2 linked regions of the Desulfomonile tiedjei DSM 6799 genome follow. The protein of the gene in region 2 interacts with the protein of the main gene of each other region in a pairwise test. Links are inferred from orthologs where the notes say so. Each region holds a gene or a part of one and is shown on either strand. Other genes may lie near its edges.

The links.
Region 1: the proteins of DESTI_RS08825 (region 2) and def interact in binary tests that used the Escherichia coli proteins (3 or more experiments, as listed by UniProt). The link is inferred for Desulfomonile tiedjei DSM 6799 from one-to-one orthologs.

The regions. Positions count from the first base shown.
Region 1 is NC_018025.1:4,809,487-4,824,882, reverse strand. Bases 8,526-11,362 are described here. They hold def (peptide deformylase), read right to left. Parts: upstream 10,288-11,362; coding sequence 9,763-10,287; downstream 8,526-9,762. Other genes in these bases: DESTI_RS20540 (Hsp20/alpha crystallin family protein), read right to left, coding at 11,014-11,362; DESTI_RS20545 (Hsp20/alpha crystallin family protein), read right to left, coding at 10,593-10,991; fmt (methionyl-tRNA formyltransferase), read right to left, coding at 8,843-9,766; htpX (zinc metalloprotease HtpX), read right to left, coding at 8,526-8,642. Also shown: DESTI_RS20590 (hypothetical protein), read right to left, coding at 1-99; DESTI_RS20585 (ribonuclease J), read right to left, coding at 402-2,090; DESTI_RS20580 (3-isopropylmalate dehydrogenase), read right to left, coding at 2,213-3,274; lipA (lipoyl synthase), read left to right, coding at 3,744-4,673; DESTI_RS30910 (hypothetical protein), read right to left, coding at 4,683-4,859; DESTI_RS20570 (class I SAM-dependent methyltransferase), read left to right, coding at 5,100-6,074; 16S rRNA (cytosine(967)-C(5))-methyltransferase RsmB, read right to left, coding at 6,396-7,742; more of htpX, read right to left, coding at 7,809-8,525; more of DESTI_RS20540, read right to left, coding at 11,363-11,478; DESTI_RS20535 (hypothetical protein), read left to right, coding at 12,381-12,923; DESTI_RS20530 (hypothetical protein), read left to right, coding at 13,184-14,047; DESTI_RS20525 (hypothetical protein), read left to right, coding at 14,154-14,507; DESTI_RS30905 (hypothetical protein), read right to left, coding at 15,123-15,356. UniProt on the Escherichia coli protein: Removes the formyl group from the N-terminal Met of newly synthesized proteins. Requires at least a dipeptide for an efficient rate of reaction. N-terminal L-methionine is a prerequisite for activity but the enzyme has broad specificity at other positions.
Region 2 is NC_018025.1:2,097,919-2,113,355, reverse strand. The notes cover bases 8,151-11,028. They hold DESTI_RS08825 (aspartate-semialdehyde dehydrogenase), read right to left. Parts: upstream 10,189-11,028; coding sequence 9,112-10,188; downstream 8,151-9,111. Other genes in these bases: DESTI_RS08820 (hypothetical protein), read right to left, coding at 10,259-10,630; DESTI_RS08830 (acetyl-CoA C-acetyltransferase), read right to left, coding at 8,151-8,989. Outside these bases: DESTI_RS08860 (L-lactate MFS transporter), read left to right, coding at 1-365; DESTI_RS31210 (thioredoxin domain-containing protein), read left to right, coding at 557-805; DESTI_RS28620 (PAS domain S-box protein), read right to left, coding at 1,568-2,848; DESTI_RS08845 (aconitate hydratase), read right to left, coding at 3,273-5,198; DESTI_RS08840 (MBL fold metallo-hydrolase), read right to left, coding at 5,249-5,977; DESTI_RS08835 (hypothetical protein), read right to left, coding at 6,023-6,970; more of DESTI_RS08830, read right to left, coding at 7,805-8,150; DESTI_RS08815 (outer membrane lipoprotein-sorting protein), read left to right, coding at 11,151-11,936; DESTI_RS08810 (hypothetical protein), read left to right, coding at 11,924-12,499; DESTI_RS08800 (B12-binding domain-containing radical SAM protein), read left to right, coding at 13,787-15,436.

The sequences.
Region 1 (15,396 bases), 2.7 Mb from region 2 along the record:
TACGGGCATTTCATAGCAGCCCCAGTCCATAGCGAACACGGATCCTGCCAGCGCCAATGAGGTCATGAGAACTACCAGCATTACCAACGACTTCTTCATCCTAAACCCTCCTTAAATGAAGCATCTCCAATACAGAGTTGTTAGACCAAAATTTTCGCCACCGTAGCACGCCTTTCAGCCTCTTGTCAAGAAAAATCCCCTCACGCTGCGGCCCGGTGTAAAACCTTTTTAAAATCAAATGGACAAGTGCTCTTGCCATGCTCGTCCGTAGTCCATGCATGCAATATGAGGTAATCCAACTCACAAACAATTGCAAGCAAAATTTCTCGACTTCCATGCAAATTCAATAGAGAAACATCGATTGAACTATAAGAACTCCATAGAGCACCAAATTGAGGACCTTATTCAACAACAACGCGCTCATTGTCGCCAACTTGTACTATTATAGTCTGTACAAGTGGTTTCCTTCCCAAAAGCCTGTTTACATGTCTTCTGACTGCAAGACGGATTTCTTCTCTCGTTTCTTCCCATTGAGCAGCGGATACGGGATCGATGAATGCAAGCTGCTCTTCCACGGCAATCCGTGCGCCTTCCAGCAGTTCGGGTTCGGCTTCCTCGAACGTCACTCCTTTTGAATGCAGTTCGGGGCCGCTGATTCTCTTTCCGGTTTCAGCATCTATTACCAGCACCACGATTACAAGGCCCACCTCGGCAAGGACGCGACGATCCCGGAGAACATCGTGTCCGATCTCTCCCACTCCTTTACCGTGAACAAAGATCCGACCCACTTCTATCTGTTCGGCGATACTAACTCCGTCGTGAGCGATGGAAACAACGTCTCCATTCTGAGCAACAAGAACCCTTTCCGGAAGGACCCCCTCTTCGACGGCAATTTCCGCATGTCTTCGAAGGTGTCGGAATTCTCCATGGATAGGAATGAATGCCTTGGGACGCAGCAACCGAATCAAATATCTCAGTTCTTTTTCAGCGGCATGGCCGGAAACGTGTACAGGCGATATCTTGTCGTATATTACACGGGCGCCGCGTCTGCAAAACTCGTTGATGACATGGTTGATAGCCTTCTCGTTTCCAGGGATAAACCGAGAAGATAAGACCATGATGTCTCCAGGTTTGACCCGCAAATATTTATGCTTGTCAAAAGCCATGAGGGAGAGCGCGGACATGGGTTCTCCCTGGGAACCGGTAGAGATTACGACTGTCTCTTCATCCTTCAAAGTATCAAGATCTTTTACGTCCACGAGAATTTTCGGCGGAACGTGTAAGTAACCTCTTTCCGAAGCGATCCGAACGTTCGAAGCCATGGAACGTCCGACAATCACCACTTTTCGGCCGAATTCCTCTGCCAACTGAAAGACTTGCTGGATACGGTGAATGTGAGAAGAGAACGTCGCAACAAGAATCCTGCCTTTTGCAGTCCTGAATATTTCCTCAAATGCCGGACGTATGGCGGTTTCAGAAAGAGTGCTCCCTTTCTTTTCTACATTCGTGCTATCGGAAAAGAGCATCAAGACGTTTCCGGTTTTGGAATACGCTATCAGCTTTTCCAGATCGCAAAGTCGTCCGTCAACCGGGGTGGGATCCAACTTGAAATCACCCGAATGGACGATCACGCCGATGGGCGTAGTAATCGCAAATCCCACACCGTCGGCTACAGAGTGGCACATAGGGAAGGCATCGATAACAAAAGGTCCCAGGTGAACAGGTTGATCCGAAGAAATGATGCGTCGCTCCGTCGAGCCCAGGATGTCGAATTCCTCAAGCTTACACTCGATAAATCCCATCGTGAGGCTGGTACCGTAAATCGGAACGTTTATCTTCTTGAGGAGGTAGGGTAGGGCGCCAATGTGATCTTCGTGCCCGTGGGTAAGAAATACGCCCAAAATATTGTAGTCTCTCTCCAGAAGAGCATCTATGTCCGGAATTACAATATCGACTCCGGGCATAGACTCATCCGGGAACATGAGACCTGCATCGATAATGAATGCATCCCGTCCGTAGGACACAATCATCATATTCAGGCCGATTTCTCCGAGCCCCCCTAAGGGAAGCACTCTCAGGTCTTCATCCATATGGCTCTTAACACGATGAATAGTATCAACTGGTTCTCATGGATAGAGTATATCATTATGGGTATCCTGCACACCGGTTCGGGACACGGCATGATGTCCCGGCGGTGGGAGCCTGTCGGCACTTACGCGCTTAAGTACTCGGCCACACGATCTCCCACTTCTGAAGTGGAATAGCCCATGCGTCCTGCATCGAGACTCTTCAGATCTTTTGAGAGCACTTTCACTACAGCCTTTTCAACGGAATCGGCTGCTTCTTTCTTTCCCAGTGTTTCCAGCAACAAACCCCCTGCCAGGATGCAAGCAAGAGGGTTGATTATATTCTTGCCGGTGTATTTCGGTGCGGATCCACCAATGGGTTCAAACATGGAGACGCCTTCGGGGTTTATGTTTCCTCCCGCGGCTATGCCCATGCCTCCTTGTATCATCGCACCGAGATCGGTGATGATGTCCCCGAACATATTGTCAGTGGCAATGACATCGAACCATTCGGGATTCTTGACCATCCACATGCAGATTGCGTCCACGTGTGCATAATCCGTCGAGACATCGGGGTATTCCTTGGCCAGTTCCTGAAAGGTTCTGTTCCACAAATCCCAGGCATAGGTGAGAACGTTCGTCTTGCCGCATAATGTCAGCTTTTTTCTGGGGCGCTGACGAGCAACCTCAAACGAATACCTGAGCAGACGCTCGATACCTTTCCGAGTGTTAATCGATTCCTGGATCGCCATTTCATCGGGGGTCCCTTTCTTGAAGAAACCGCCGGAGCCGACGTAGAATCCTTCAGTGTTCTCTCTGTGAACGATAAAATCAATGTCTTCCGGTCCCTTATTCTTCAGCGGCGTATCCACACCCGGATAGAGCTTTACCGGTCGAAGGTTCACATATTGATCCAGCTCAAATCTCAACCTCAAAAGAATTCCCTTTTCCAGAATACCCGGTTGCACGTCAGGATGTCCGATGGCGCCCAAATATATCACGTCCGCCTGACGCAACTCTTCCACTACCGAATCTGGAAGCACTTCGCCGGTCTTCAGAAAGCGGTCTCCCCCCAAATCGTAATCGACAAAATTCAGGGCGAAGCCGTACAGGGAACCTGCAGCCTGAAGCACCTTTTTCCCCTCTCGGATAACTTCAGGGCCCGTTCCGTCTCCGGGAATCACTGCTACAGAATAAGACTCACTCATTTCCACCTCTTTTAGTGGGGTATTTACATCAGATATTTGATAACGCGCGTTGAATTCATTCCAGCGCGCTCACTGAGCATATTGAGGAATACTACACCAAGGAATAGTGAATCTCAATCGGGTTGGATAAGATTCTGAGAATGAATAGGAATGCGGGATTTGCACACTTTTGGGTATTTTGGATACCTAAAACATATCTAATTATTGTCGGTTGACTTTGTCTCTTCATCGATTATTCTCTATTCAACACGGTTGGTATCGAAGGTTCCGGGAGTCATCAAGCCGACCCTCGCGATTTTTTAATTGCGGGGGTTGACTTTTTCTGGGGCCAGAGCTATTTTAGGTCTCGAAAGGCCGTCTTCCATTTGTATCATGACTCCCCCCCCTTGATACCTTACCGGAGACGGTCTTCATTTTTTCAATTGCTATTGTTTGACCATTTTGATCGGAAAACGGATCGGGAATTGAAATGAGCCGCTCTTCTTTACCTCCTTGGATTAAACGTTCCTTTCCGCGTGCATCCGCAACCTCTTCCATACACAGGCAGACCTACGGCAAAGGCCTCCATACCGTCTGCAAGGAGGCGTTATGTCCAAACCGCGGAGAGTGTGAAGCTCAAGGAACTGCGACTTTTCTCATCCTGGGAGATCGCTGCACTCGTGACTGCCGGTTTTGCGCGGTCCGGCACGGAATTCCTGCAGAAGTGAATGCCGAAGAACCGGAATCCGTCGCTGCTTCTGTTGCTGCTCTGGGACTGAGGCACGCGGTAATCACATCCGTGACGCGGGACGACCTCGGTGACGGAGGAGCACACGTCTTTTCCGAGACTATCCGGGCCATAAAGCGAACGCGCCCTCTTGTTACGGTAGAAGTGCTCATTCCCGATTTTCAGGGGGATCTACAAGCGCTCGAAACCGTGATCGATGCCCGTCCTGACGTGATCAACCATAATGTCGAGACGGTGCCCCGCTTATACCCTCTGGTGAGGATTGGCGCATCGTACGAGCGCTCCCTTGAGTTGTTGCAGCGGGTCGCTGCCAGCGGAACAGTAGCCAAATCCGGGATCATGGTAGGCATGGGAGAGACCGGAGACGAGATCGAATCGGTGATTCGGGACCTCGTACGCGTGCAATGCTCGATCTTGACTATCGGTCAATATCTGAGGCCTTCGCCGGAGCATCACCCTGTGGCGGAGTATCTGCGTCCGGAAGCATTTGCGGAACTTGGAGTAATGGCTCTGAGAGAAGGAATCAGAGAGGTAGTGTCAGGACCTTTGGTAAGAAGTTCGTACAAAGCGGCTGAGAGCCTGTGCTCGATGATGGCGCCCCCCACAGACGATTCTCCACAGCCTTTGCCGAGCAGGGACAACGTCGCGCCGGAAAATGATCGAGAAAACTGAGCATCGTGGTTATCGGCCGGCATTTCTCAAGGCTTCCCGAATTCTCAAACCTAATTCGGTGGCCAGATCCGAATCCGACTCTTTCAGCACAGTGGCGATTTCCCGCCATTCGTCTTCATCTCCGGAAAAAGTGATCTCAATGATCTCTTCCTGAGTATCGTTTACCATAGCTTCCATAAGTTCCATGCGTTATCTCCTCGCGCTTGTGTCCTGCGTACGTCTTTTCAGTTCGAGACATTCGAGCTTCAGCAGCGACATGGACATTTCCACACCCGTTCAAGGGGCGCTTTCCGTCACCGGGTTCGCTATGAGAAAATCCTATAAAATGCCAGTGAGAAAGGCAATAAGTCTCAACTCTTTTTTTTGAGTACAGGTAACGGAGCTAATGCCTTGCGTTCTTGACCTCAAAGGTGCTAAACGCTGCGTATGGCGGCAAGAATATCAACGGAATACGTGAAATGCGATCTGTGCGGGTCTGAAGATCAGACATTACTCTTCTCAAAAACGGATCCCGTAACGCGACAGGATTTTAACCTGGTCCAATGCTCGTGCGGAATGGCATTCGTTAACCCCATGCCTGCAGAGGAATCGATTCCCGCGCTGTACCCCGACGATTATCACAAAGACAAAGATGTGGACGTGGAGAGATTCAGACGACTCCTGGATTACTTGCCACAGCAATCCGGAACGCTTCTCGATATCGGTTGCGGCCGCGGAGATTTCGTGAAGCTTGCAGGAGACGCCGGGTGGAGAGCCGAAGGCGTGGATCTCATCGATTGGAAGACTCCGCACGAAATTTCAGTACGAATAGGCGACTTCCTGACGATGGAACTTCCGGAATCCCATTATCAGGCTATCACTGCATGGGCTTTTCTTGAACATGTCCGCAAACCTTCTCTGTATTTCCGGAGGGTCTCGGAGCTGATCAGTCCGGAGGGACGTTTCGTTTTTCTCGTGCCGAACATTGGGGCGTTTGGAATGCGGAGCAGTTGCGCGGAAGATGTGCCGCGCCATCTTTCACTATTTACTCCTCAATCGATCGCAGGATATCTGGATACCTGCTCAATGGAAATTGACAGGATCTTCCACACGGATCAAATCTATACATCGTACCCGTTCGGCCTGTTAAGGCTGTTGCTCATACCGTCAGCACGCAGGAATTCCTCATGTGCGTACAGGCAGAACAAATCGGTTGCCATGCTGCGCAATCAACGTTTCAGAGGCAACGTCGGCCCCTGGATGAAACAGGTTGCCACGTCAATTCCTATTACGGATATTGTGATCGATCTGGCTGATATAGGGCTGGCTGTGCTGATTGCAAAGGCGTCTAAACTGCTGGGCAATTACGGGATTGTCATAGTTTCGGCAAAAAAAAAAGCAATCCTAAAGGAGGATTGCTAAGAGGGTATGGTTAGGAGTCGTTGTTCGCCATCTTATTGAGCAACAAGCATGCCAAGCACCGGAAGTACCCAATTTCGCTTGACCCATCCAAAGATATGCTCATTTTTTCCTTTGTGAGTTGTTTCATTTTTTCGCACCTTTCGATCATCCAAGACATCAAGTGTGAAATTTTTTCGCAATTCGGTTTTGGAGGTAGTTTACATCCGCCACACCTCAACGCAAGAAACCGCCTCGCGTTCTTATCTTTACCGAAATCGCGCTGTCCGGCTCTGTAGAGAGACCGATACGCGCCTCTGATCGACGCATTACTGGAGAAAAACGCTATTTTCTCGCTACGCGAGCGGCAAAAAAACCATCCAGAGGCATTTCGGGGGGTGGAGGGAACGTTGCGAAAAAACCGCGCGCGTCCACCAAAACGGGCATCGGGACTTCTTCCCGGATGAACGGGAGCAGCGAAAATCCTGGACTTGCGGTGAGGAAGGCATCGACAACCCCCACCGTTTCCTCTTCAGTGGGCGAGCACACGGAATATACGAGCATTCCTCCGGGATTCAGGAGACCTGCCATATTGGAGAGGATGCGTGACTGGATTCGTGCAAACTGCATGAGAGCTTCCGGAGTCACCCGATACTTGGCTTCGGGATTGTGCCGAAGCACCCCTAAATTGGAGCAGGGTGCATCCACGAGGATTCTATCGAATGTACCCAGTTCTTTCACCATCTGCGGATCGGCCGCGTCGCCTACGACGAACTCAACTGAATGCACACCCAACCGCTGGAGGTTTGCAGCCGTCTCATTCAGGCGTTGTTGTGAAATATCGAGCGCGACTATTCGCGCATTGTCCTGAACGAGAGCAGCGAGGTGCGATGTCTTTCCTCCCGGAGCTGCGCACGCATCGAGAATTCGCATGTCAGGCTGAGGTTTCAAAAGGGGCGCAATCATCTGTGACGCGAGCGCTTGCACTACCAGCGAGCCTTCAAGAAATCCCTTGATTGTTTCAACTTTTCCCGAGGAACGCATAACGCGCAAAGCGTTCGGAAACCCGGGAATTGCCTGAAGCTCCGATTCTTCTGTGATTTGTGAAACGGTATCCGGCGTCGCCTTGAGGGTATTGAGCCTCAGCTCAAGGGAAGCTTTGGAATTGTTGTGCTGTAAAATGTGTTTGGTTTTTCTGTAACCAAAACGGTGAAGCCATCGGCGGACCAGCCATTCCGGGTGAGAATAGTAAACGGCCAGTCGTCTCGGATCTTTTTCCGGAGGAGGATCGGCTGTTTCTCTGTCTCGCAAAGCTCTCCTGAGCACCGCGTTAACGAATCCCGCATGCTTCTTAGAGCGTTGGGATGCATACATTACCGCCTGATCGACTGCGGCATGCTCGGGAATTCTCTGAAGAAAGAAGATCTGGTACAGCGCAGTCCTCAGGATTTCCCGAACATCCGGATCCATCCTGGTTCCCGGTCTGATAACGCATCGCCGTATAATCGAGTCCAGACGATCGCGCCAGCGAACCACACCGTACACAAGCTCTGTCGCGAGGTTTCTGTCTTTGGCCGAGAGGCTCTGGCGATCGAGCGCATCGGAGAGCGCGTCTTCTGCGAACCGGCCTTCGCGAACTTCTTGGAGTACTTGTAAAGCTACTTTTCTCGATGGAGTAAATAGAGACGCCACACGAAGATTCTTATACCGGGAGATTTTCGCCGGAGAAGGAAGATTCTCCGGCGACTCTAGAAGTGATTAATAGCCTGCCATGTGCTGCAGCCGCGCGATTCTCTCTTCGATTGGCGGATGGGTGGAAAACAGACTTGCCAGGCCGCCGCCGAACAGAGGGCTCACGATGAACATGTGAGCAGTTGCCTGATTGGCATGCATCGGGATGGCTTCGGAGCCTCTCCTCAGCTTATCCAAAGCGCTTGCCAGCCAGAGCGGGTGATCGCATATTTGAGCACCTGTGTCGTCCGCCATATACTCACGGGATCGCGAGATTGCCATCTGAATAATTGCCGCGGCCAATGGGGCCAGAATCATCATGAGAATGGTGCCTATGATAGAACCTCGTTCTTCATCGTCCGAACGGCCGCCGAATAGGAAACCAAACTGAGCAAGATATGTCACTGCCGCGCCGATAGTTGCCGCGACGCTTTGGATCAAGATGTCCCGGTTTTTCACGTGGCCCAGCTCATGACCGATGACTCCAGCCAGCTCTTCCCAGGACAACAGGCGGAGAATACCTTCAGTCACGGCAACGGCCGCGTGGGAAGGATTTCGCCCGGTTGCAAAGGCGTTGGGTGAATCGTCAGGTATAATGTACACCCTTGGCATGGGCAGGCCTGCCCTGTCAGCCAGTTGTTGAACCAGGTGATAAAGATCCGGAGCTTCAGCCTCAGTCACTTCCTGAGCCTGATACATGCTCAGGACGATCTTGTCGCTGAACCAGTAACTTCCAAAATTCATGACAATGGCAATCACCAGAGCGATGGTGGCTCCGTTCTTGCCTCCAATTACTCCACCGATAACAACCAGGAGCGCAGCCAGAGCGGTCAATAATACGATCGTTCGAAGCTGGTTCATAGTTTAGTCTCTCCTTGAATAGTGTTCATGTGCGGACCGACACTTTAGGGGCCGCTAATCTGCGTGAAGAACATCAGAACATCACAAAGATGCCGTTTGACCACTGTTAATAAACAGCAACGCTGGTCGCTGCCGGTCCGAATGCTCCAACCTTGATTGAAGTCGGCAATGAACGTCACTGTATTCGCGCTACGCCAACCTTACTGCATGAAATCTCCTCTTTTGAGGTGTTTTCCTCGAGCGAAATCCGAAGCTGAAACCGCTTTTCGACCCGGAGCCTGCACCGTTTTCAGCAACAGGAGATCCTTACCCGTGCCGACAAGGATTCCATCCGGAACAATATCATAAATCTCGCCCGGTTCTGCTTTACCGGTACGATGCTGTGCGTCGCTGAGTTTCACCTGTTCTTCCTGGAATACAAAGAAAGCTCCAGGCCACGGGCTCATTGCCCTTACCAGCCGGGAGAGGAATTCCGCATCTCTGGACCAGTCAAGTTTGCCGTCTTTTTTCGTGAGCAACTTCGTGTAGGTCGCCTTTGCGTGATCCTGAGGAATAGGGGTGATTTCTCCTGCAATCATGAGCCGTAAAGTATCGACCACCAGGGAGGCTCCAGGTTCCAATAATTTGTCATGAAGCGAACCGGTGGTGTCGTTTTCGGCAATAGGTATTTCCCGGCACAGCAAGATGTCACCTGTATCCATGCCCTTGTCCATGAGCATAGTGCAAACACCCGTGAAACTTTTTCCGTCGAGAATGGCCGCTGAAATGGGCGATGCGCCACGATAGAGAGGCAAAAGCGATGCATGGAGATTTACACACCCCATACGCGGCATCTCAAGAATTTTCGACGGCAAAATTTTCCCGTACGCTGCTACGACAATTACATCGGGATTCCATTCGACCATCGCGTCGACAACATCCTGATTCAGACGTTCCGGTTCCATAACAGGGATGCCGAATCGATCTGCGGCAATTTTCACCGGTGTTGATGAAATCTTCTGCCCTCTCCCCCGAGGCTTGTCGCGCTGAGTAACGACTCCGACGACGGTAAAATTTTCATGGAGAGCAAGCAGGACTGGAACCGAAAAGTCGGGGGATCCCATAAAGACCACCCTGAGGCTCATTTATCTCTCCTGGCTTTTTTCTTCAAACGGCGCCGGTAGAGATCTCTTCTGAGAGGGGAAGCATGATCCAGAATGGTTGTTCCGTTCAAATGGTCTATTTCGTGCTGAAGCGCACGGGCGAATAGCCCTTCGGCATCGAAACGCAGCGGTTTACCCGAAATATCAACTCCCTGAACTTGGATGAATTCAGCTCGTTCAATCTCGACTCCCAGTTCAGGAACAGAAAGGCAACCCTCTTCGTTTACGGTTTTCCCTTCCTTTTTGATGATTTCGGGATTCAAGATGATTATGGGGTTCTTTTTCTTATTTTTGGATTCCTCGTACGGATAAATCACATCGACTACAATGAGCCGAAGTAATTCACCGAGCTGATTCGCAGCCAGTCCTATTCCCGGGGCCTTGTACATGGTTTCGGCCATGTCCTGGGCCAGGCATATGACACGCTCGTCTATGTTCGTGACCAATTCGGCTTTGCGGGTCAACGCGGTATGAGGAACGACCATGATTGTACGCACGGCCATCAAATACACCTCACAGACTTTTACCTAATATGTCTACTTTCCCTGATTACTGTCAAGATTCTCACGTTTCTTGGGATTCGAAAGATCGGCATTTTGCCACAAATTGGATGCAACAGAGACCAAAAGGGCATAGGCGCTAACTTGGGATCACGGCTGCTTAAATGGGCACCTCCGAGTGTAAAGGAAGCCATCAATGTCCCCCTTTTCTAAAGGGGGATTCAGGGGGATTTTCAGTGGCGGAGCTAAGGGAACAATCGTGAGGTGCAGGAGGCGCTTTCAGTTGAACGCCTCCCTGTATTTGCCCATTATTCCGACGTAATAGGAATTTTTCTTGGCACCGCTTTTTCGGCTTTGGGCATGACAAGTTTCAGAACACCATCTGACATGCTTGCAGTAATCTTTGATTGATCGATCATGTCTGTGACCCGGAAGCTCCTGAAGTAATTTCCGGTCTGGTATTCCGTCATCAGGCCTTGGCCTCTTTCTTCCGTTTCCTGAGATATCCTTCCCAGGATCGTCAATACTTCATCGCGAAGATCTATTTCCACCTGGTCGGGTGAGACTCCGGGCATATCCGCCAGAAGGATGAGCTCGTTGTCGGATCCGTAAATATCGACTGCAGGTGAAAAGTAACGCCCTTCCCGGGTGAATTCGCCCTGAGGAGCAACTTCCGACTTGTTGGTGACTGGTAGTTCATCGGCCATTTCAGTGTTCCTCCTGTACAGGTTATTCCGCAGTAATCGAAATTTGCTTCGGTTGGGCTTTCGCTTCTTTTTGCAGGGTCACTGTCAGAATGCCGTTCTTATAGTTCGCTTTTACTCCCTCGGGTTCCACCCTGCCGGGGAGAGTGAGGCTTCTCTGGAAAGTGCCGGTAGCCCGTTCGCGCCTGTGATAGCTCGCCCCTTCTCCGATTTCTATCGGCTTCCGTTCACCTTTAAGGGTCAGAGTATCTCCTATAACTTTGATATCAAGATCTTCCGTCTTCATGCCGGGAATTTCTGCAGTGACCACATAGCTGTCATCCATCTCCTTCACGTTGAGGAGCGGAAATATGCGGGCTTCTCGCCAAAGCGGATCGAAAAAGGATCGTGGCGTGCCCCCGCTCATGGCATGGAAAAGCTCGTTCATGCCTTTTTGCAGGCGATCGAACTCCTGCCAAAGAGGATCTCGTCCTATTCTCCATCGGACCATGGCTGTTTCCTCCCTTGTTGCATTATTCTTGTTCTCTCATGTCAGAATCGCATTCATTTTTGTTCTTTAAATCCAAACGCTCAGCTTAATTCGTCGACGAATCAACCGTTTCCATGCAACCAATTTAGGGTTCAGTTATGCATCGGCCTATGCTTGTCAAGCCCCTCCCATGTGCCGTCGAGTTCGTTTGGTGCCTCTCTTGCGTGCTTTACACACATGTATACTTGAGGGTTTTTGCAGATGTTTCCGTATAACACCTCTCAGCAAAGCCGGTTAGATTTTCTGAGTGAAAATTAACGGTACGGCGCATCATGGAACGCCGCACCGGGAGGCCTGCCTTGGACAGGGGAAGAACTTGGGTGGACCGGAGGTCGGCGAACCGGCCCATAGGGGTGGAGGACAAGAAATAGGACGCCGCATTTCTCAGCAGGGTGCCGGAAGGTAAGAAGATACGGCGTCCTGTCAAGGGAATACTCGAAATAGGAGGTGTCTAATGTAAAAACCAGTATATAGAGATATATTAATATATGTCAAGTCATTTTTTCTTGTATTTTGAATATCCGCTTGAACCCTGCGACATGATCTGGAGAAAGCTATTCCGTGCACGATCTTGACGTTTGTCAAACGGAAGCAGGACAGTAATCGGATTTTCCGTTTAGCGGCCGAAGGTCAGATACCCAGGTCCACCCAAATAGCAGCGTGATCCGACGCGGCATCCATCGCCGTTTTCATAGTGTCCATGTGAGGAAATTAGGAGCCTTTTTGCCTCCCTATCCCTATACTCCGCGTCGCTCAATTCCACATCGCTCATGGACTCACGGTTCCGTACCACAGTAGTATGGACAGAAACAACGCATCTACTTTCGAGAAAAGCATGGTTAACTTGTTAGAGCTCCACAATCATGAAAGGAAAACAGATGGATTACGAACTGAAGATTGTCCGGGAAACCGATCCTGCATGGAATGAAAGCATGGATTCCTGGTGGAATAATGGGGGAGCACTGCTCTGGAATCGATACGGCGGTTTCGGGAAAGATAGTCTCGTTCTTTCCGCGGAGGAATTAGAATCGTTCCTGGAACGTGCGCGGACAATTCAGGGTTGGAATTCCTCACCGCTTCCCGATGCTGAAACGAATCCTGTGATCATAGTTTCCTTTGTGAAGAGCAGCCAACCTGAAGCTGCGAGAGAGGCGATCCCACCGGATTCGCACGCGCTGCCCGGTTCCTTCGAATCCTGTTGCTCTGATTGCGGGAGGCCTATCCATGAAGCGCTTCGAGAAATGGCATCCCGGGATTCAGTCACGGTCTCTGTACGGGCTATGAATCACCTGTTGAACAGTCTCGCTGAAGCTATAGCGTTCAGCCGCCAAAAAGGGCCGAACAATTATCGGACATGGGAAGCTTCGATGGAGGAAATCACGGCTGACATACAGTGCAGAAGTTAGAACGAATATCGATCGAACCTTTTTTGCGGAGGCGTCTCGTCTCGTCTACTCCTACGAACCCTTCGGGGTCACGAGTCATTGACATTCCTGTCCAAGTTTATCAGTATTATTCTTTCCGAAAGATCCAGAGTATTTGGAGCGCACCCAAGAAACCCCTATAATTTGCGCTTTAGAAAGTATCCGGATTTTTTCGTCCTGGGAACGAAAACGGCCCTGCCGCGTGATTTGTAATTTTTTATGGCGCAAAGGAAACGACCGCGATGAATTTACCCTGCCCGATTTGTATCAGCGAAGAAAGAAATATCGACGGATATGATCTCATTTTGGTTCTCGGATTGATGAAAGAGTACAACTGGAAGGAAATCTGGCGCAAGTACCAGCCCGAAGATAATTCCAGCGAAGCAGTGAGCATGTATTACCAGGCAGAGAATTACTTCCTCGAACTGCACATCCAAAAGATGCAGCGGATAATTCTTTCTGAGAAGTTCAACACGAATCCTTTCTTTATGCAGCAGGTGATCCAGCGTATCACTGCATCGCACCATCACGATCTGATTCTGCGGAAAATACGGCAGCAAGGACTGGATGGAGGCGAAAATCCTATCTGCCTTTCCTGTTCCATGGGCAATATCATTGTGGATCTGATCGTCAATCGCAATGAGTCTATTCCAAAGCTCGCGAAGCCAAAACGGGGAACAAGCCGTATTGAAAGTCTCGAGAACCGCCCCTTGGACGTGTACGATCTGAGTTCCGCATTGTATCTGTGTCAACAGAACTTGACGGAGAGTCTTTTCAGGCGTTATGCGGTCCCTGACGCTAAAAAGGAAGGTTCTGACAAGAGAGTACGCATATCCACACGATTAGGTCATTACGATGTGGTTCTCAGCTTCAAGTGCATAGACACGAATCGCGAAATGGTAGTCCCACCTCCCGGGAACGCATCGGTTGCAACGATACATCAGGTGATTCAGCGCATGAACTTCAGGCACGCTCCTCGGCTCATTCATCAGGAACTTGAAGCAGTGGGGCTGTCAGTAACTTTGGAAGAGGTGGAAACCGGATTTTCCCTTCGTAGATTTATCAACAATACTGCGCTGCGGGTGGACTTTCTACCTCACGATTGACAGGAAAACGGCTGTCCAAACGCTTGCATGATGTTGATAGAGCCAGGTCCTTGTCTTATATTCAAGAGTGAGTTTTATCCGGTCATCCCGATGAAAGAGGGCCGATATGTTTCGTATAATTATGCTCCTAATTGTGCTCTCTCTTGCGTTTCCACATATTGTCATGGGTGAGATGCAAGTGTCCCCGGCAGTTGCCGATTATCGTGCCGAAAAAACGATCGTGGGAGAAACCAGCCAATCAGCCAAATCCGAGACTGCGTCTCTCATTGATAATCCCGACTTCATCGCCGGGAAGAAAGCACCGCTCTATTCCGGTTTTTCCGCGACCGGTCCGACTCAGAGACGCATAGAAACCTACGAACGACGTTTCCAGAGTAATATGCGCGGTCTCGACAACTCTATCAGGGACATGAACACTAATTTGAATCGTATGCGGACTCTACAACGACGAGGCCTTTGACGGATCGATCCCAAGAAAACGGAGGGATTCGTCACCTGATATCGGTAGAATGGACCGGCAGGAAGAAACTGTCTCAAAAAGTTGAAAGTTATCCCAGATTGTGCCACGAATTTCCCATCATCTTCCCGGCGGGATTGTAGCTCACGTAGCATGTGGTGAGCGAAACGAACCGTATCGGTCGCGAAAGACCTCGACAGATGCGATTCCCGTTGGTCATCGCATCCTCAGCTATCCACGGGTTGACGAGAATGTCTCAAAAGTCGAAATTTATCCTAAATCGTGGCACGACTTCTTTCTTCCCGGCAATGAATTACCAGGCTATTATCCTGCGTCCCTCTGGGACGTCAGCTTCCTGAGCCGCGAAGGGGCGGCAGAAAATAGCCCGGGGCTTCAGCCCCGGGTGGTCAGCGTGGCACGATTCTGAGTGTCAGCACAGTTTTGAGACAGTCTCTGACACCCGTGGCTACTATTGGGCAGCCCTTCCAAGCGCAGAATCTCTAGTGCCCGTTTGTAACAGAACGATTACGCACACTGATCTTTCTTCTGGATTTGGTTTCTAACACCTGTTATTCTCATTAGTAATTCTGAACAACTAGAGCGTTGGTTAGTTTGAATTTATTCCTTTTTGTTCTTTTGAAGCCTCGCCATATTGCTCAATTGTACGAGCTGAAAAGCGAGGGTTCCAATGAGAATGGCAATTACAATCACCAGGCTTGTAACTATGAGAACCAATACCGCTGCGGATGCGGCAACATCCATGTGAGCCCTCCGGCAGTGTTTTGTACCAACTCCCATGGCGAAGAGCGCCACAACGAAGGATGAAAGTCCCTTGAACTGAGATGAGAGCATGGCTACCTGCCTAGTATGAGATGAAATCAAACAACACTAG
Region 2 (15,437 bases):
ACGTTCTTAACGGAGCCATTTCTGCCTTGTGTCTTCTGGCGGCTCCTTTCATCATTGCGTCTGAGAACGTGCCGATACTGTTTCTTGCCGTAGGCATTGCGTACTGGCAGTACGGCGGAGGCCTGGCATTGATGCCGGCCTTTACGGCGGACTTTTTCGGTTCCAAAAACCTGGGAGCCAACTACGGCTTCGTATTCATCGGATGGGGCCTTGGTTTTCTCATGCCTCTCATGGCGGGCTATATCAAAGACTACACCGGTTCTTACGATCAATCGTTTTATATTTCCGCTGTATTATTAATTGTTGCGGTCGTCTTGTGCCGTGTGATCAGGAAACCGGCGAAGCCCACCGGATCGACAGCTTAGTCCAAGTTTTTCGAAGCTTAGGGTTTCATACCAATTCTCATGGCGAAGAGCAGTACGTCGAGAACCTTTCTTGCGACTGAACGTGATCGTGCCCCTGGAATTATCGTAATCCTGCGCATCATGGATAATTTCTCCGAACATGATGTCTAACTCAGTACGAATTAATCCCAAAGAATAACGGGGGCTCGATTATGAATCTTCAAGATAGACTCAATTCCATCAAAAGCCATTTCGAAGCGAAAGCAGCGCCCGAGGCAATCAACATTATGCATCGCGCTACTGAAGACCTTCGAAGTTCAGGTATTCTCGAACATGTGCTGAAGGTCGGGGCCAAGGCGCCCGAGTTTGCTCTTCCCAACACCCGAGATGAGATCGTCCGGTCAACGGATCTGCTCCGGAAAGGACCTCTTGTTGTAGCCTTTTACCGTGGCGTGTGGTGACCGTACTGCAACGCAGAGCTGTCAGCTCTGCAACAGGCTTTACCGGAAATTACGTCAGCAGGTGGCACACTGATAGCCATATCTCCCCAACTTCCCGAATATAACCGAGAAATGGTCGGTAAACACAGATTATCTTACGAAATACTGAGCGATCGCGGCAACAAGCTCGCTCGGGAATTCGGATTAGTCTTTACGCTTCCGGACGATCTGCGCGAACTCTATTTGCAGTTCGGGACGGATCTGAAAAAATACAACGGCGATGATTCGTGGACACTCCCCATGCCCGGGAGCTTCATCATCGATGAAATGTCGATTATCCGAAGCGTAGAAGTGGATCCCGACTACACCATACGACCTGATCCTCAGGAGATTGTGGCCTTTCTCAAGAGAATGAGATCGCTCCATTAGTTCTTCTTGTTCCCGGATGCTGCATCATGCGCATGCCGGGAACTGGAGACTTCATTGCCAGGAGCGGGTCCTTGTGGGAAAAGCGCGAGAATTTGTCTGATAAGCGAAAGTTGTATGGGAATTGCCAAAATTGGTGTCCGATTGAAAATAGGAATATTTGGTGGGTGCCGTGCCTCCGTGCCGGCACATTTTCAATATGATCAATGATATCGATAGCTCACGTAGGATGTGATGAGCGAAGCGAATCGCATCGGTCGCGAAAGACCTCGACTGATGCGATTCGTCCGCGCGGATCGCGGGTTCATCGCACCTACATTGGCTACGCTTAAAACTTCTGGGAAACGTTATAAGTCATCAAGATTGAGGCGGGTAAAAATCAGGATACAATTTTGATGCACATTCCGGACAAATACTGTGGGTGAAATTCGCGTCGGTATGTTCTCTCACGTATACTTCGACCTGCGTCCAATATCCTTTATCATCACGGATCTTCTTGCATGATGCACAAATCGGCAAAAGTCCGGTAAGGGTCTTCACCTTAGCCAAGGCTTCCTGCAGATCTCCTACAAGTTTGGCCAATTCCATTTCAGCTTTTTCCCGTTCCGTGATCTCCTGAACCAGATGCTGGTTGGTCCTGAGCAGCTCTGCCGTCCGTTCTTTCACCTTTTCTTCCAGCCTGTCCCTTGCTGCGCGTAGGGCTTCCTCCGTCTGTTTCCTGTTTGTAATATCCTGGCGCATTCCCCAGAACCCGAGCAGATAATCGTTCTTCACATTGCCAACGAGCGTATTCTCGAAAAACCGTGGGGTTTGACTGGAAGTAAGTTCTCTGTTTTCAAAAGATTGAATAGGAAAACCCCGTCTTATCCAGGTGATAAACAGAGCGCGGTGTTCGACCTCAAACGGAAACAAGCTCTTGAGAGAAGATCCTTTGAGCGCTTCGATGGTCGACTGTCCCTGCATTCTGGCAAACTCGCAGTTGCCGCTCACAAGCTGCGCCTGTGCGATCATGGCGAGCATGTCATCTTCCGACCTTTCGACGGAAATGGGCCGGGTCAATGAAAACTCGGCTATTCCGATAGGGAACACCTGAACGAGTTGCTGATACTTCTGATTGATAATGAGCTGTTTTTTCTCAGCGGTAAGGTCTTCTATGATTGCCAGCACGGATCGCCTTTTTCTGAAACGAAGCGATCTCAGGCTCACCCGACACCATAACATCCGGGTTCCAAGCTGAATCAACCCTTCGAAAACATTGGTTTTGCGATCTGCAAGCACATGATTGAGAGCCGCTGTGGCATTCTGGCGTTCGCTGCTGGAAGAAAAAATCGAAGAAAACCACCGTCCTTCCAGGGTCGCGGGATCGGCTCCTATTTTTCCAACAGATTCGTTGGCAAAAACGATCGCATGGGACATATCCACCAGCAGGGTGGGAATAGGGATGGATTCCAGCAACTTTCCGAACGTGATCTTCCTCACGTCCCTGAGATCGAAACTACCTGAATTCGTTACATCTTTTGTAAAAATGCTATCGAGGTCTATTGTCTGCGTAGTAACAGAAATTTTATTCATCAGCTCCGGTATTGCTGAATACTCGTGAGGATTCACGGCAGGAGTAGAGGGCTTCTTTTCTTCCATACGGTACACCCTGCTCGCAGTGAGCTTCAAAGTTCAGGACTTGTACAGTTGGTCCCTAACGCTTATGAATTGTTCCGCTCTTTGCAGGTGAACTTCCGGCAGTCGGGCAAAATAGGGTAGTGAGAACAGACGAAACAACGGACATCGAGCAAAAAATTCACTCAACCCCGCCCCGTCTGGGGACTATATTGGCAAGAGAATCCGGGGTCAAGAGAAAAATAACAGGCCGGAATTATGCAATATTTATGAGTAGAAACATTCCTTTCGTCAGACGTAACTATAAACTTCACGCTTCCTGGCCTGGTTTTAAGCTCTTTTTTCCATTCATTCGTCGTGACTATTGCCCGTAACAGGCGATCGTCAGCCTATAAAATTCAGTAGCACGAATTTCTGAATCACGATCCCTACAAAAACCTCCCCCAAATCACGAAGTCGAAGCAAAGTTTATCAACCCGCCTGCCAGCAATATCTTCCGCTCCCTGTCGGTCACATTCAATTTGAGCCGCACCTCACGGCCTGTCTCTTTTATTTTGGCAATAATGGTTTCGCTCCCGGCCTGAATTGCGGCCCGGACGTTCTCCAATCGTATCGTTTCGCCTTGTTGTAACGCATCATAATCTTCGGGATTGGCGAAGACCAGCGGCAGTATACCGAAATTGATCAAGTTGGCTTTATGAATTCGCGCAAAGCTCTTCGCGAGCTTGGCTCGAATATTCAAATACCGGGGAGCGATTGCCGCGTGCTCCCGGGAAGACCCCTGACCGTAATTCTCGCCCGCGACAATCAAGCCGGCAGGAACAGACGCGGCGCGGACATGGAAACCGGGATCGATGATCTCGAAAACGAATGCGCTGATAGCAGGGATATTGCTTCTAAAGGGAAGCACTTTACTTCCCGCTGGCATGATCGCGTCAGTGGTGATGTTGTCCGGCACCTTCAGAATCACTGGACCTTCCAGCGTGTCATCCAGAGGTCCGAAGATCGGGAATTGTTTGATGTTCGGGCCCATCAGCACTTCCACTTCGGAAGAGTCCTCCGGAGGGAAAATGAAATTGTCGTCATTCACCGCGTACTGCTCGGGATCTTTCACAACCGGGTATTCGCCCAATTTCCGAGGGTCTGTGATGCTCCCGAATATTGCTGCCGCAACAGCAGTCTCCGGTGAACAGAGATACACCTGGTCCGGAAAAGTCCCGCTTCTTCCCGGGAAGTTTCGGGGAAACGTTCTCAATGAAACCGTACCGGTTCCCGGAGCCTGCCCCATTCCGATGCACCCGAGGCACCCCGACTGGTGAATACGGGCTCCTGCCAATATCAGATTGGACACACCGCCCGCTTTGGACACATTCAGGAGAACCTGACTGCTTCCGGGGTTTATTTCAAGACTTACATCCGGATGGCAATGTCTCTCTTCGAGACTTTTCGCGGTGATCATCAAATCGCGAAAAGAGGAGTTCACGGACGACCCAACAATGACCTGACCGACCTGTATTCCTTCGACTTCACTTACTTTTTTGATATTGTCGGGAGAACTCGGGCACGCGATCAACGGTTCGAGGGTATTGAGATCGATTTCAATCACCTCGCTGTATTCGGCATCCGGGTCCGCTATAATCTCACTCCAGACATGTCCTCTTCCCTGGCTCTCAAGGAATTCCCGAGTGCGCCGATCGGAAGGAAACATGCTGCTCGTTGCTCCGAGTTCCGCCCCCATATTTCCAATCGTGGCTCGATCGGTGGCAGAAAGTGTTTCCACTCCGGGTCCAAAGTACTCGAAGATTTTCCCTACTCCACCTTTGACCGTCAATCTTCGGAGCATTTCCAGGATAACGTCTTTTCCGGATACCCATGGTTGAAGGGCTCCAGTAAGCTTCACGCCCACAATCCTTGGCATGATGAAATAAAAAGGCTGGCCTGCCATGGCCATTGCTACATCGAGACCGCCGGCGCCAATCGCCAGCATGGAGCTGCCGGCGTTCGTGGGCGTATGGCTATCCGAGCCGAGGAGAGTCTTTCCCGGCACGCTGAAACGCTCCAGATGAACCTGATGAGATATGCCGTTTCCCGGGCGGCTGTAAATTACGCCGAATTTCGCAGCAACAGACCTGAGAAACCGGTGATCGTCAGCGTTCTTGAAATCGGTCTGCAACAGATTGTGGTCAACATAGCTGACAGAGACCTCGGTTTTGACTCTGGGAATTCCCATAGCCATGAACTCCAGAAAAACCATGGTACCGGTAGCGTCCTGTGTCAGCGTATGATCTATTTTTATGGCTATTTCGCTTCCAGGCTTCAGATCGCCTTCAACCAGATGAGCTTCAATTATCTTTTCCGCAACTGTCTTTCCCATAAATGCTCCTCTCGAACCACCTTCCCGTATGCGTTGAGAACAATTTTACCTTATTCGAGCAGTGGAGCCCACTGTGCCACAGTATTCCTGATCATTTTATTAGCGCCACTCTTCACGATACGGTTGTGACAGGGCAAAAGGATATCAGCGCTCAAACCGGCGATGAGGTCCAAAGATTGCTTGAGCTTTCCAGCATCTGCGGAATAAAGATCGTAGCGGCCGATTGCTCCATCCGCGTAAATGGTGTCACCGGACATGAACATTCTGTGCTCGCTGTTGAAGAGTCCTATGCTCCCGATGGAGTGCCCCGGAATACTAATCACCTGAAACTGCAATCCTCCCAGATCGAGAGTCTCGTTTCCCTGGAGTTTCCTATGAACCTTGGTCTTAAAGAAATCCTTTGGGATTGAATACTGTGAACGAATCATGGAATCGAACATCTTGTTTCCGAAGACTATTCTATCGTCACCGCGTTCCAGGTATTCTGCTTCTGATTCGTGCATCCAGACTTCACAATGGGGTATTGCCGTTAGTATTTCCGATAGGCATCCGATATGGTCCACATGCGTGTGGGTCATAATAATGCGCTTAACCTGACTCAGGGGAATATTGCCCTGTTCCAATTCTTCTATCTTGTAGGCTCCCATTTCCATGAGGCCGCAATCTATGAGGGTATATTCTTGTGCATCGGATTTTCCGATCACGTACATGTGTGAATCAGGCATGAATCTGTCTCTGCCCGGAATCCACCGGACGCCGTCAACTACCTGCTCAATCACTCTCTTCTCCTATAGAATCGCTTCTCATTAAAATAGAATAACACTTCATTCGTCATCTTTTGAAAAGATCCAAGCCCAATCGTCATGAGGGAGGAGGCTTGTCTTGATTTGATCGGTGTACTGTTCCAGGATTATCCACTCTCCCTTGCCGTAAGCCACCACTTCCGGATTCTGCGGGTCTCGTAAAGACAGTATTTTCCCGGAAGCCAGAAAGAACCGCGGAGATCGAGGGTTGCCCCGAATTCCAGCGGGCTCGCTCACGAACAGAAGCTTTTCCTGCGCATGGACCGGTCTCAGCAATGTGAATTCCACCTTCACGGACAGTCCGGCGGACCGCGTTACCATGAAGCCTGCCCATGCAGTGTTTTCATCAAAGATGGAGATCAATGCAGCCGGATGCAATTCCTGCTCGTCAAGCAGAAAAAATGCTGCGCGATCAAAGTCGTCCGCATCGTCTCCCCAGGGGGCCGTCACGATCCAGGAATCATCAGTACGGTGCACACGAAATCTTCTCTGCAGGCCCGTTATCTTCCTGTGATGACCGCAGACGAAGCAGTTCCGATAATAGGGTAACTTCCGGAAATCGTCGGAAGGCTTTGCGGCAATTATGCCGTTTGTTTCCGCGGCCGAGACTATCTCCGCTCGAAGATAGGGAGTTTTGTCCCCAACTTTGGTGACCTTGGCATTCACCTGCGGAGCTTTACCGTTTGCGCTGGTCTCAACAGAGAAGATAGCGGTGTCTCCTATGAGAATCCCGGATCCACCAAATTTGAAACGCACATGAACAGGATAATCCGGGGCCCCTACGCGTCTCCACGCGTCAATGCACAGCCCCATGGGAAGCCCACCGTGGGGTATACCGATGAACCCTTCGTGCTTGGGTTCAAAAACTATCTCCTGGTGTATTGTATTGGACGTTTCCTCTTGAGTTTTGAACGTAAAAAATGGGTCGTCGCCTGTTAGAAATGATTTGGAATAGTGTTTTGGGAACATGACTCCTCCAAGAAACACAAGAATTCGGTCTCACTCACATATAAAGTATTGAAATTCAGTGGACTCAATGAATTCCGTCCACGATGCTCATTTTTTGAGTAAAGGCCAAACAACGGTCTATATGAAAAGCAAGATGTTTTCAACCATCGCAGTTGCCAAAATTAATGTCTGATTGAGGATCGGAGTATTGGTGGGTGCCGGCATCCGTGTCGGCACATCTTCAATATGATCAATGATATCGATATAATGGACCGTCAGGGACGCCGGTCCCTACTAATATCCTGTAATGGAGCGTGGGATAAACGTCAGAATTTTGGCAATCGTTATAACGAGATGATGGAGTCTCGGAAACAATTCATAGCATGCTTTGTGCCTTGTTAAGGGCATATCGGGTCGGAATTCAGCTAAATGAATTGAGGAACGCGCAGTTAGTTCACCAACTCTTTCCCGCTAAGTTTGCGGAACCGCGTAAACGAGCTGTACGGGAATGAGGTTCAGCAATAGGATCGATGTTTGTCATTGCGAGGAGCGTGGCGATCCCGCTTCTCTCGGGACAATCGCCTGACAAACGCGCCCATGGAGTCGGGGGTCTTTCTTCGAAGAAATTCCTCCCGAGCGTTTTCATTGTATAACAGTTGCGGAAAGTCTTGACGTTTAGCCGCTGATCGGGAATGCCAAAGGATTAGTAGGGGCCGGCGTCCCTGTCGGCACACCTTATTGAAATTGTTGAGTAGTCATAATATGGTCTGCCGGCACGGAGGCCGGCAGCTACCAATTACTATTTGCGCAATCAGACAATTCTTCTGGCAATCGCTACAAAAAAAACTGGCTGGCCTATCGATCCACATACAGAGACACGGCCTCACCTCCGCCGAGACACAAGGAAGCCATACCTGTCTTAACTCCGCGATTTTTCATGGCGTACAACAGGGTTGTCAAAACCCGTGCGCCGCTGGCGCCGATGGGATGCCCCAGAGCAACGGAACCTCCATTCACGTTGCAGCGATCCTCATCCAATCCGAGTTCTCGGATTACTCCCACAGTGGACCCGGCAAAAGCCTCATTGACTTCCATCAGGTCCACAGTGTGGAAATCCACACCTTCTTTTTTTGCCGCTTTGGGGATGGAGAGAATCGGAGCCATCAACACGTACTTCATATCCATTCCGGCACTCGCCTGAGAGCCTACGCGGGCAAGTATGCCAAGACCTCTCTTCCGGGCGGTTTCTTCGCTCATCACGCAAAGAGCGCCGGCTCCATCGGATATAATGGATGCGTTCCCGGCAGTGGCATACCCGTCCTTCTGGAATGCAGGTTTCATCCGGCTGAGTGCTTCGTATGTCGTTTCACGCGGACATTCGTCCGTATCGAATACTTTCGGATCGCCCTTTTTCTGCGGAATGAGGACAGGGACGATTTCCTCTTTGAAACGGCCTTCCTGTATGGAAGTCAATGCGCGTTCGTAACTCAAAGCTGCGTAGCGATCCTGGTCTTCGCGGGAAATGTGCCATTTTTCACTGATCAAATCGTTGCTGATTCCCATGTGGAAATCGTTCACGATATCCCAAAGGCCGTCATGCAGCATGCTGTCGACGAGAGCCCCATCTCCCATACGATAACCGAACCGCGCTTTTGCGAGATAATAGGGAGCATTGGTCATGCTCTCCATTCCACCGGCGATCACGATATCCGCGTCACCCAGTTGAATGGCTTGTGCAGCCAGCATCACTGCTTTGAGCCCGGAGCCGCAGACTTTGTTTATGGTGAAACATTGGGCCTCAAAAGGAATACCTGCCTGAATCGCCGCTTGTCGGGCCGGATTTTGACCATACCCACACGGTAATACCTGGCCCATGATCACTTCGTCTACGTCGGATTTTTCGACACCGGCTCGCTTTACCGCCTCCTCTATGACGATGCTTCCCAGCTTGGTTGCCCCGATCCCGCTCAGGCTTCCGTTGAAGGAACCCAGCGGAGTACGGGTGGCGCTTACGATGACTGCTTCACGCTTGGCGCTCATCCCCTCTCCTTTCGTTGGCGATCGATCCGCGCGGGCCGCCGCTGCGGAATTTAGACAGGTTTATCGATTTTTATGGAGGGGACATTCTGCGAACGTCCCCCAATTGGTCTATTTGAGATGAATCAGAGATAGCGATCGATCATGATTTCGGCGATTTGGACGGCATTCAAAGCTGCGCCTTTGAGAATATTGTCGGAAACCACCCACAGATTCAGGCCATTGGAAATAGATTCGTCTTCCCTGATACGGCCCACCAGCGTGTAATCCTCACCAGCGGCAAGGGCGGTAAGGGGATACTTTTTATTCGCGGGATCGTCCATGACTTTGATTCCCGGTGCCTTGGAGAGGAGATCCGTAGCCTGGCGAGCGGTCAATTTCCGTTCAGTCTCGATATTCACCGATTCGGAATGACCGAAGAACGTCGGCACCCGCACCGTGGTTGCCGTGACCTGTATGGCTGGATCCATGATCTTCTTTGTTTCCCAGACCATTTTCATCTCTTCTTTCGTGTACCCGTTGTCCATGAAAACGTCTATCTGCGGGAGACATTCGAAAGCGATCCGGTGCGGATATACCGTTGTCTTGACAGTCCTGAAGGGAGACAGCGAGTTCCAGAGTTTGTCCAGGCCATCTTCTTTGGTCCACTGGATATGTGTGGCCATGTCGCGAGACTGGACCAACATTTCTTCCAATGCATCTTTGCCGGTTCCTGAAACGGACTGATAGGTAGACACCACAATGCGCTTGATTCTTGCCGCGTCGTGAAGAGGCTTGAGTGCTACGACCATTTGAATTGTGGAGCAATTGGGATTCGCGATGATATTTCTCTTGGTGTAACCGGCCAAGGCATCGGGATTCACTTCAGGCACGACCAACGGAACGTCCGGATCCATTCTGAAATGAGCCGTATTATCAATAACAATGCAGCCTTCATGAGCCGCTATCGGCGCAAACTTCGCGCTGATGGAACCGCCCGCGGAAAACAGGCCGATCTCAATTCCCTTGAACGAGGATTCGGTGAGTTCCTGTACCGGTAAATCTTTACCTTTGTACTTGAGAGTCTTTCCCGCAGATCGTTCTGAAGCCAACAATACCAGTTCACCAACGGGAAAATTCCGTTTTTCGAGTACCTGGATCATCATATTGCCGACCGCGCCGGTCGCTCCAACTACCGCCACTTTGTATGCGCTCTTCGCCATTTTGAGCAATCTACCTCCTTCGGTTTCCGCGAATTCGGCGAACCGGTTTCGCCGCACTACTCATTCGGTTTTATTTGCTTTTTCCCTGAGCTTCAGGAGTACTTGATTTGTCGGATTTTTCAGTCTTTCCGGCGGCCTGAGGGTCGATCTCTTCCACATGAACCCTGTGGAGAGAAAACTCTCCTGCCGTGTGGTCACGTTTCATGACCCAAATCTTTCCGGTTTCGGTGTCGATCATGAACGTAAAGCCCTTCGCCTGCGGAGAAACGAAAATTTGGAACCTGCCGCTGCCTGTTACTTGAGAAGCTGATTCGGTCTTTGGTTCGGGAGACGAGAGTTCTTTCCCAAGAGGCCATTGTGCATAAGCCGGACCTGTTTTCAGAGCAAACAGCACGAACAAGAAAAAAACTAATTTCGCCAGAGACACGGGGAATGTTTTCATATCTAGTCCTGGAGCCGTTCGTTTCGATATCAGGAACACGCATCAAGTCTTCCCGCGACCGCTCACTATACCAGTCTCGGTGAAAGCCGTCAATTTTCCACGTACGACGGTTGCGGTCACTTAGGAAAAAAACAATGAACAGCGGGTTCAAAAATAATTCACCGTGTGCTAGGTTAGGCATTCTCATTTATTGAATGCCATAGCCTTCCTTTTAGGATGGTCTGAGTTGAAGGTGCAGCCGGGTGGAGAGGTTTATCGAGTCGGTCGGAATATCGGGAAACTGACCGATCCCACCCCTAATTACAGGAGCGCGGCACACTGATTCGTAATGATAGTGCCTTGTCTATCCATACAGAACGGCTGCCCGACAAGAGGCAAATGAATTGACAAGTCCTGTTTTTTTATGGTATTAAGCGTCATACACAAAAATAATTTGAAGGTTTATACAAGATTGCTTGTTCTTCGTGTCCTAAATCGCCGTATTCCTTTGTGAACGGTATTAAACTAACTGGATTTGTAGATGCGTCTTCATTCAAAACTTCTTAGCGTTGTTATCTTCACGTTCTTTATGTGTTTTTCATTCGTCCCTGCCCACGCGATGACCGCGGATGAGATTCTCCAGCAGGTTGAGAAGCAGAATTTTAACGACAATTTTCGAATAGTTCTTTCCTCAAAGACCCTCAAAGGGAAAAAAACCGTGTCGGAAAACGTCATATGGCTCATGGGCGTGCGGCTCGGTGACAAGAATGCCTTTTTTCTGGATTTCGAGCAGCCTAAGGAATCCCAAGGTCTTCGGTTTTTGATTCTCGTAGACGCGAATAAGAGCGCGCAGGCATTCATGTATTTACCGGCAACGGGAAAAACCCTGCCTCTCGCCATGGACGATCCTGCCGCGGATCTTGGCGGCACAGGACTATCTGTTGAGGACATCCAGGGTTTCATTCCCAAGGCGGACGAGAAACCCTCGATCTTGAAAGAAGAACAGGTGGACGGCAAGGATTGTTATGTGATTCGCATTGAACAGCCGTCCGATTCATCCGAGCGACAGTTGTGGATTACGAAGAAGGATTTTATCCTGCTGAAAACCCAAGCTGTCGATCGGTCGGGAAAAGTTAAGAGGACGTTTCGAGTTACCGAAATGTTCAAGACCGAGCAGGGACGGGAGTTTCCCAGAGCAGAGGAGATAACCATTCCGGAAAAGGATACCCGTGTGCTGATACGTCAGGAGAACGCCGTCTTCGGGATTGAGATTCCGGAAGAGATATCGGATCCGGCCAAGTTCGGAACATTTCGTTGGAAAAGCTGATTGATTTTTGCTTCTATCCCGCGGCTCACACAGTACCTGCTGTTTGGAGCCGCAAAGATAGGTGGCGTATTGTGTTGGGAATCGTGAAAAGAGTCGTTGTTGTGTCATTGGTGTTGCTCGCATCCGGATGCGCGAGTCTTCCCGACGTAAACCGTATCCAGGGCAATATGGATAAAATGGTTCATTATATGGGGGTCATGTCCACAACCATGCCCGCCATGGTCTACAATACCAGCCGAATGGCGGATACTGCCGAACGCATGCAACGTAAATCCGATGGCATGTTGGCAGATCTCCAGAAAAAAGGCGGAACCGCCGAAAAAGCTATCCAGAATTATTCACAAGCCTTTCTCGACAACGATCGTGCTGTAATTAAAGGGCTTCAGGGTATCAAAGAAGAACTCAGTGAAGTAAGGCAATCCTTAAAGCGCCCGGATACAACACAGGATGCTCGAGAACAGGCGCGTGCAGCCGCTGCACTTCAGGCAAAAATGAACGCGTTGGAGGCCAAGCTTTCGGCATTGTCCGACAAAGTCGACAAATTGGATCGGAAATCCCCTTAGAAACGCTATACGCATTTGAATAAAAGGCCCGCGTTACACGATTCTTTTTAGCAGAAGGTGACGAGGGCCTTTTTAGTTGCTATTATCCTTCCATGGAAACACTTCTCGTCATATTTATGTCATCCGTGAAATTGTTTGCAGATGCAGCGCTTTACATACTCCTCGGGTTCTTCGTCGCAGGGCTTCTTCGGGTGTACATACGTCCCGACTCGGTTGCCCATTATTTCCACCGAGGTCGATTCAGGTCAGTGCTGTACGCTTCCCTTTTGGGAATCCCTATCCCGCTCTGATCGTGCGGGGTTGTTCCCGCAGTTGCGGGATTCAAAAAACAGGGGGCAAACAACGGAGCCTGTCTTTCTTTTCTGATCTCTACTCCTGAGAGCGGTGTGGATTCCATTGCCATTACGTATTCTCTTTTGGATCCCATTATGACTGTCTTGCGGCCGTTCGCGGCATTTGCAACGGCACTGTTTGCAGGCGTCCTGGAGAATTTTACCGGCAAATCGTACAGAGAAGCGCGTGAGGCCGTCCCGGATAGGACCTGTCTCGTTGATGGCTGCTGCGACGGCGTGGATTGCGATCCCGCAGTGCACGCAGCGCACCATTCGTTTGCGGAAAAACTTGTCGCCGGAATGCGCTATGCGTTCGACGAACTCATGGGCGATCTTTTGAAATGGTTTCTCCTTGGCATACTGCTTGCCGGCATCATTACGGCATGCGTCCCTGAATCGTTGATTTCAGGAGTTTTCGGATCGGGCATTCTGGGATACCTGGCAGTGCTCGCGATGAGTCTTCCGATGTACGTGTGTGCCTCTATGTCGACGCCTATCGCTGCCGCATTGATCCTGAAAGGAATGAGCCCGGGTACTGCTCTTGTGTTCCTTCTGGCCGGACCTGCGACCAACATCGCCACGGTAACCATGGTAGCCGGGATTCTCGGAAGACGCACCCTGACCGTTTATCTTGTATCAATTGTACTGTGCACACTGGGACTGGCTTTTCTTACAGATTTCATCTACGGAGCTCTGGGAATCCACGCGGTCGCTGAGATCGGTCAAGCCTCAAAAGAGTTTGTACCTGAATGGTTGGAGACTGGCGCCGCTGTGCTCCTTGCTGTTCTGATGTTGAGGGTTGCGCTGCAGAAACTCTCGGCAGCGAATTGGCCGGGAAGACTGCGGAGACATTCTCCCGAGAAGACGCACGCGGACTGCTCTTGCGGACACACTGATTCCAAAGGAGCGGGGTGAGGCGCAAAGTAATCCCCGTGAGGGATCGCTGAACACATTTATGAAAGAACAATTTCCGGACACGGCACTCTTTTCGGGCTCTCCTTCCGATCCGGGAGTGGTGCTGGTACATCCTCCTGCGATCAGCAAACGTTATCTTCGCACGAAATTCATGCCTTACGGTATGTCCGTTATCTACGCGTTTCTGAAGCACCATTCAGTGCCGGTGATCCAAACGGATTTTCTGATGGAGTATCTTTTCGATTCTCCGGATGATATCGATTATCACAACCCTGACAGGACATTTTCCCAGGAAAGCTTTTTCAACAGTTTGAAAGGTGCGGCCGATCACCCGGGATTGCGACAATTTGTGGAAAAATACGGGCCGAAGATTCCCTCTGGAGCAGGCATTTACGGATTTTCCATTGTCGCGTATCACCAGTACTGGGCAGCGCTCTTGCTGGGCAGGTTCATACGGGAGACAAATCCGCAAGCACTCATTGTCTTTGGCGGGCCTTTCATAACCATACGACCGTCCGAATCGTTTGTTCCTCATGGCATTGCAGATTACTGGGTCAAGGGAAATGGTGAACTGCCGCTCCTGATGCTTCATGCCTTGTTCAAAGGCAGGCGAGAGCTAGACCTCGCGAGCATTCCTGGGCTGGTGCATATCGATGAAGGCAGAATCATTACCAATTCCAAATCAGATCTGCCTGCTGAACAGGAATTTCCGCCGGAATTTGAAGGACTCGATCTGAGCCAGTATCGGTACGAACACCCAATGACGGGCAAGAATACTTTTTTCTTGCCATACAGGATTTCCAAAGGATGTCCTTCCCGGTGCAGTTTTTGTACAGGCAGGCTCGTGGATCGATACGATTACAAATCCGAGGACAAAGTCATCCGTGAGCTAAAGCATCTTACCAGTACGTACGGCACGAACAACGTGCAGTTCGCTGACGCTTCCATAAACGGAAATCCTGTGCAACTATCGAATATATGCGATCGGATTGCCGAAGAATTGCCGGATCTTCGCTGGTACGCGTATGCCAGAGTAAAAGGATGCTCCAAAGATGTACTGGAAAAAAGCAAGAAAGCCGGATGCTTCAGCTTGTTCTGGGGAGTCGAATCCGCGGATCCTCGAACAGTGGATCTTTTGGGAAAACGATTCGATGTCCGGGAAATGCACGATTTGTTGGAGCACGCCATTGCGATAGGAATAAAGAATTATGTGCACCTGATGTACAATACTCCCCATGAGTCTCAGAAAACTCTCTCGAACTTGACCGGCTTTATCGACCGCTACGTGGACTTGCCCCTGGTTGTGTTACTGCCGCAGCGTTTTCTCCTGGAACCGCAATCGTTACTGTTTGAAAAATCGGACCATTATGGGCTCACAAATATTCGAAAAGTGTCCGGGCCGGTCTTCGAACGCGAACAGTACGAGTATGATGAATTGGGGGGAACCGACCATGACTCTATCATGGAGAGAAACGCTCGACACCGTGAAATTCTTGGACCGCACCTTGAACTGATTCGCTGCCGGAACCTGTTCGATTTTTCAGAAAACCGCAGACTCAAACGTTTCGGGCCACGCGCAATGATGCAATTGCATGCAATTTCCTCCCGATCCCCGCTCTTCCGTCGTTTGTACGATTCTTTTGTGAAATGGATGGAAACCCGCGAGAAGACTATTCGCGAGCAATTGTAAT